Regions from separate parts of the Bacillus tuaregi genome, predicted to be linked through region 1. Evidence: predicted binding sites of a transcription regulator. Region 1 holds the regulator's gene; each other region holds the start of a gene.
The links. Region 1 encodes Rex, which represses fermentation and respiration genes when NADH is low (regulators of the CRP and FNR family bind a similar motif). Its sites were predicted from a motif close to TTGTGAAATATTTCACAA; they were not measured.
Positions count from the first base shown of each region.

Region 2: a site for Rex is predicted at 1,086-1,103, ahead of BQ5321_RS04470 (flavocytochrome c). Genes of this name have one in related genera too.
Region 3: a site for Rex is predicted at 675-692, ahead of nirB (nitrite reductase large subunit NirB). Genes of this name have one in related genera too.

Region 1 covers NZ_LT629731.1:4,003,164-4,005,439, reverse strand. Annotated here, with positions in the region: gene BQ5321_RS21595 (ABC-F family ATP-binding cassette domain-containing protein) at 1-187, opposite strand, end outside; gene moaC (cyclic pyranopterin monophosphate synthase MoaC) at 383-865, shown strand; gene BQ5321_RS21585 (redox-sensing transcriptional repressor Rex) at 955-1,614, shown strand; gene BQ5321_RS21580 (YdiK family protein) at 1,634-1,840, opposite strand; gene BQ5321_RS21575 (CPBP family intramembrane glutamic endopeptidase) at 1,866-2,276, opposite strand, start outside.
Region 2 covers NZ_LT629731.1:397,185-399,460, reverse strand. Annotated here, with positions in the region: gene BQ5321_RS04470 (flavocytochrome c) at 1-1,068, opposite strand, end outside; gene BQ5321_RS04460 (aconitase family protein) at 1,470-2,276, opposite strand, start outside.
Region 3 covers NZ_LT629731.1:3,655,472-3,657,747, reverse strand. Annotated here, with positions in the region: gene BQ5321_RS20050 (response regulator transcription factor) at 1-568, shown strand, start outside; gene nirB (nitrite reductase large subunit NirB) at 790-2,276, shown strand, end outside.

The DNA.
Region 1 (2,276 bases):
GCTTAATAATATCGCCTGAGTCATAGGATAGATGCCCAGCGATTATTTTTAATAAGGTAGATTTTCCTGCACCGTTTCTTCCAACTAAAGCGATGCGGTCTCGCGTTTGTACCTCTAATTTTATATTTGATAAAATAATATCTGCTCCATAGTATTTACATAATTGATTGATTTGTAATAAAATCATGATTGTTCACCTCTATACTACTAGATTAACCGATAAAGAGGTTGACAGCAATACATAGGGAATTGAGCGGTTATAGATAGATTCAATAGTAATTGTATATTTTATTAAAATAGGAAACACTATTTGTGAAGGAGAATACAAAGTAAAGACAAATACCTATAAAATAGTGTATCATTTATAAAGAGGGGTTTTTATATGGCTGAGTTTACTCATTTTAATGAGCAAGGCAGAGCAAAGATGGTAGATGTCAGTGAGAAAGCTGAGTCCTTTCGAACTGCGGCTGCAATATCAAGTATTATTGTGAGTCAGGAAATATATGATAAAATAACGAATAACCAAATGAAAAAGGGAGACGTTTTAGCGGTTGCCCAGGTTGCAGGAATAATGGCAGCAAAAAAGACATCGGATATTATTCCCATGTGTCATCCGCTTTCATTAACTGGTGTTGATATCTCATTTTCATGGGAATCAAAGAATGAAGATTATGAATTGTTTATTAAAGTTTTTGTTAAAACGAAAGGGAGCACTGGAGTAGAAATGGAAGCCCTCACTGCCGCGTCTGTGTGCGCTTTAACAGTCTATGATATGTGTAAAGCAATCGATAAAGGAATGGTGATAGGAGAGACATATTTAGTAGAGAAAACAGGTGGCAAAAACGGGGACTTTAAAAGGATGTAAAAATGAAAGTGTTTACAGACAGGTGTTTAGTCATTAATGGCCCGTACACAAAGTGAAAAAGGAATAAGGAAGGGAAAAGGGGGATTCGAATGGCAAATGAAACGACCAAGATACCGCAAGCAACAGCAAAGAGATTGCCTTTATATTATCGATTTTTAACAAATTTACACGCGTCTGGAAAACAAAGAGTATCTTCAGCTGAGCTTAGTGAAGCAGTGAAGGTAGATTCAGCAACAATCCGGAGAGATTTTTCTTATTTTGGTGCATTGGGTAAAAAAGGTTATGGATATAATGTTCAGTATTTGCTATCCTTTTTCCGTAAAACTTTGGACCAGGATGAACTGACAAAGGTGGCTTTAATTGGAGTCGGAAATCTTGGAACGGCCTTTTTAAATTATAATTTCTTAAAAAATAATAACACCAAAATTGCAGTCGCTTTTGACGTACAGGCAGATAAAGTCGACCATAAGATTGGGAATGTACCTGTCTATCATATGGATAATCTTGAAAAGGTTATAGAGGAACAGGGAATTGAGGTTGCCATACTAACCATTCCGGCACCGGTAGCCCAATTTGTGACAGACCGGCTGTTGAAGGCTAATATAAGGGGAATATTAAACTTTACACCTGCTCGTTTAACAGTGCCTGCACATGTACGCGTACACCATATAGATCTAGCAGTAGAGCTTCAATCACTTGTATACTTCTTAAAGCACTATTCAATAGAAGAAGAAGCAACAGATGAATAAAAAAATGGCCCTTATAGGGTCATTTTTTTGTCTGCTGCTTTTTTAGCTGAAAGTGAAACAGAATCATTCGAATTCCTGAACCAAAGTCAAAGGTGGCAAGGATAATAAGCAAGATGGTGAAAAATCCCCAGCCGCCATCCTCGTTAATATTTTGAATCGCGAAGAAGGTAAATAATGTACCAAGAAATATATAAATGATACCCGAAAAAAGCGGTGATTGTCTCAAAGCATAATCCTCCATGAATTAAGATTTATAATGGTTGGAACAAATCCGGATATAGCTGCATAATCACGACAATGGTATTCATTGATACATGAGCGAAAATCGGGACCAGTATCCGTTTTGTTTTGACATACAAAAAAGCAAACGTAAAGCCCATTGCTGAGTATAGGAGTACGTGTTCTGGCTCCCCATGTGCAAAGGCAAAAATAAGTGAACTGATAAGACCGGCTAGAAAGAAATTCAATCGGGTGTAAAGAGCCCCGAATAGAATTTTACGGAACACAATTTCTTCTAGAATGGGTCCAATAATGGAAGTGACAAGGATGACCATAGGAGCTGTCTTAATGAGATTAACGATTTGCTCTGTGTTATCTGATCCTATTTCAATACCAAGCAAATATTCAATATTTGCTGCTGTAATTTGGGCAAAGAAGGCCAA
Region 2 (2,276 bases), 3.6 Mb from region 1:
AAATACTAACCATGCTGATCTTTCTGGTAGGCTGTTGATTGCAGCTGTCACATTGTCACGAGTATCCATTTCGTTATGGAATCTCTTTCCTTCTGCAGAAACAAGGATTCCACCTTCTCCACGAACCACTTCACCGATTAGGTAAGATTTTTCCTGTTGTACAGTTGGGTGAACCTGGATTTGATCCATATCAACCGCTGTGCCGCCAAGAGCTTCAATCATCGTGATACCATCGCCTGTGCTACCTTCTTGGTTTGTTGTTACATAGCCTTCTAAATCGCTTCTAACCTTTGTGATCATATCCATATTAGCTCCGTAACCGCCTGATGCGACTACAACAGCCTTTGCAGAGATTGCTTTCTCATCTTTTCCATCAAATACAACTTTAACGCCGTTAACTTGTCCATCTTTTTGCGTAATTTCCTTTACATCCGCATTAACGAATAAAGGAATTTTTTGCTCTTCCACATTTTTTACTAAGCCAGTCACAAGATATTGGCCTACTGCAGAACCATCTTCAGGACGGTGTGTACGCTTTTCGCTCATTCCACCTGTAATCGTGATATTGTTCAAGCGGATGCCGATTGAATCTAACCAGTCAATCGCATCAGCTGAATTATCAACGAAGAAACGAAGTAATTCTGGATTATTTGTACCTTTTCCGCCTTTTAATGTTTCTTCATAAAATTTATCATTGCTATCCTGAATGCCTTGCTCGGTTTGGAACTTTGTTTCTGATGCATTCATTCCAGAAGAGGATTTTGATGTGTTTCCTCCAGCAACTGGCATTTTTTCAAAAATAACTGGATTCATGCCGTTTGCCTTTGCTTCAAGAGCAGCTGTCATTCCGGCACCACCAGCACCGATAATGACGATGTCATAGTTATCCTGAAGCTCGTCAAGAGGTGTGTAGCTTGCTCCTTCAGAAGCACCTGTTACCTCATCTTCCTTTTGCTCTTCTTTTGGCTCTTCCTGCTTTGGTTCACTTGCAGAGTCGTTTCCGCAAGCAGCAGCAAATAGCATAAAAATACTCATGATGAGCATTAGTAACCAATTTTTCTTCTTCATACTGTCATCTCCTATATATGTGAACAATATCACATTTGTTAGTACGTACCTATCATACATAAAATACATGGAGAATTTCTATGGATTCCAGATCACTTTTATATAGTTTTCACAAATTCTTGTCCTTATTTTGAACAATAACGATTTTTCTTCCCTTTGAGCGAAAGGGGATTTATAATAATCGATTACCTTCATTTTTCCATTTATTGATAGAATTTTTCTATTCTTTGGCCTTTTCATTTGCATAGAAAAAAGGAGAACATCTACTAGAAGATTCTCCTTTTTTCTGTAACATGTATTATACCTTTTGTGTTTCTCCCCATTGGTCGAGGATATTCTGAAAGACTCCCTTTTTCTGATAGAGCTCAATCTCCATTTTCGTATCCAGACGCAGTACGGCTTCAAATGATGTCCTTGAGCCATTGGGTTTTACAGCCTTGGATGGGCAAAGGTTCCCCTTGCCTGGAGAAAGCGCTGAATCGTTGGATTTGTCCGGACTCGAGAAAAGGAGACTTTTTAAAATAGGTGGACCGATCATCCCATTTAAAAATCGGATAATCATGATATTCCAGTTCCCGCCATTTCTCGTCGCCTTCAAACACATTTTCATAGGCTTCACGGAAAATATCAGATGAAATCGCAGACTCTACTAGGCTAGCAATTTCATCTGAGCTCGGCCAAATATCCTGCAAATAGACCTCTTTACCTGATAAAGTTCGACCCAGCGGTTCATTCTCCAAATTAATATTCATCGTGCCTGCAATGGCAAAGGCGATGACTAACGGAGGCGAAACTAAATAATTTGCTTTTACTAAGGCATGAATTCGTCCTTCAAAATTACGGTTGCCACTTAATACAGCAGCGACCGTCAGATCATTCTCCTGAATCATTTTCTCGACTTCAGCATTAAGCTTCCCGCTGTTGCCTACACATACGGCACAGCCGTAGCCGGCATGATAAAAGCCCAGCTTTTCCAAATACGGAAGTAATCCTGCTTTTTGCAAATAAGCTGTAACCGCCTTTGATCCAGGCGCCAAAGAAGTCTGAATCGTCTTCGGTACGGTTAAACCATATTCAACAGCCTTCTTAGCCAATAATCCAGCACCTATCATATTGAAGGGGTTGGATGTATTCGTACAGCTTGTAATGGCTGCTATGACAATGGAGCCATTCTGCAATTCCGTTCCCTGAGCATCCAGCTCGTTTGG
Region 3 (2,276 bases), 350 kb from region 1:
TGCTCAGCCGGATATCGAAGTGGTTGGTGAAGCGGATAACGGGAAAACAGCGATAGATTTAGCGCTCAGCTTAAGACCAGACATCATTTTAATGGATTTAGTCATGAAGGAAATGGACGGAATCGAAGCAACAAGACAGATTATTGCCAAATGGCCGGAAGCAAAAATTATCATTGTCACAAGCTTTTTAGATGATGAGAAGGTTTATCCTGCTCTTGAGGCTGGTGCGACCAGCTATATGCTGAAAACATCCAAGGCTAGTGAAATTGCTGATGCTGTCCGCTCTACATATAGCGGTCAATCGATATTAGAACCAGAAGTAACCGGTAAAATGATGATGAAAATGAGACAGAAGCAGCACTATGAGCTGCATGAGGATTTAACGAGCAGGGAAATGGAAATTCTGCTTCTAATGGCGGAAGGGAAAAGCAATCAGGAAATCGCTGATGAGCTTTTTATCGCTCTCAAAACGGTTAAGACACATGTGAGTAATATTCTTAGTAAATTGCAGGTACAGGACCGAACACAAGCTGTTATCTATGCATTTAAACATTCTCTTGTTCAATAAAAGGCTGCCATTTTGGCAGTCTTTTTTATTGAACAAATCTATAGATTTTGTCTTTTTTATGAAAAGTATTTGGCGTTATTGTGAAGTTGTGAACATGTTTCCAAAAATGTGATTTGTATCACAATCCAACCCGTGACAGAAACCTAATATAAGTGTAGAACAGTAAATAATAGTATTTGTGAAATATTGAGCAAACACAAGCGAATTAGGAGGTTGTAACATTGAATAACAGGAAATTAGTGATGATTGGTAACGGGATGGCGGGAATTAGAACGTTAGAGGAACTATTGAAACTGGCTCCCAATATGTTTGATATAACAGTTTTCGGAAAGGAACCACACCCAAATTATAACCGAATCCAATTATCTACGGTTCTTCAGGGAGATACAACGATTAACGATATAATTATGAATGATTGGACCTGGTACAGTGAAAACGGTATTACACTATACACAGACGAAGAGATTGTTACCATTGATACAAAAAATAAACAGGTAGTATCTAACCTTGGACGAGTAATGGAATATGATGAATTAATTATGGCTACTGGCTCCAATTCATTTATATTGCCAATCCCGGGTGCAGACAAACAGGGAGTTACCGGTTTTCGTGATATTAAGGACTGTGAAACCATGATTAAAGCAGCCAGCACATATAAGAAAGCCGTTGTCATTGGCGGAGGCTTATTAGGACTTGAAGCTGCACGAGGACTGCTAAACCTTGGCATGGAGGTGGATGTTGTTCATTTGATGCCGTATTTAATGGAAAGACAGCTTGACCCAACTGCTTCTAAAATGCTGGAAAAAGAACTCGAGGCACAAGGCATGAACTTCTTAATGGAAAAAGAAACCGCAGAAATCCTTGGGGAGGAAAGAGTAACAGGGCTTCGCTTTAAGGATGGGTCGACTATTGCGGCCGATCTTGTTGTGATGGCGGTGGGAATTAAGCCGAATGTAAAACTTGCAATGGAAAGTGGCATAGAGGTTAACCGTGGTATTGTAGTTAATGATTATATGGAAACCAGCATCGCTAATGTGTATGCAGTCGGTGAATGTGCAGAGCACCGAGAAATAGTTTACGGATTAGTGGCTCCATTGTATGAGCAGGGAAAGGTCCTTGCTGAATTTTTGGCTGGTAAAATGCCTGACCCCTATCAAGGTTCTGTCTTTGGGACTCAATTAAAGGTATCCGGTGTTGATTTATTTTCCGCCGGTGAAATCATGGACGACCCGTCAACAAAAGCCATTAAAGTCCATAATGAATTTGACGGTGTCTATAAAAAAGTATTAATTCGTGATCATCATGTTACCGGAGTGGTTCTCTACGGTGATACGCAAGACAGTACGCGATTATTCAGAATGCTGAATAAAAAAGAGGACATTAGCGGATTAACAAGTGTTTCTATTCTTTCATCAGGCTGTGATGCCCATGCTTCAAATGATGTTGCAGCCATGGCTGACGATGACCTTGTCTGTGGCTGTAACGGGGTTACAAAGGGAACAATTGTCGGTGCTATTCAAGCTAATAATCTAACAACGGTAGATGAAGTCGGAAGCTGTACAAATGCAGGACGTTCCTGCGGACGCTGTAAATCGCTTATTTCAGACCTTTTAGCTTATACGCTCGGTGATGAATATGATCAATCTGCTAAGAAAGCCGGCATTTGTAGCTGTACCCAATTAAGCAGAGATGAAGTGGTGACAGAAAT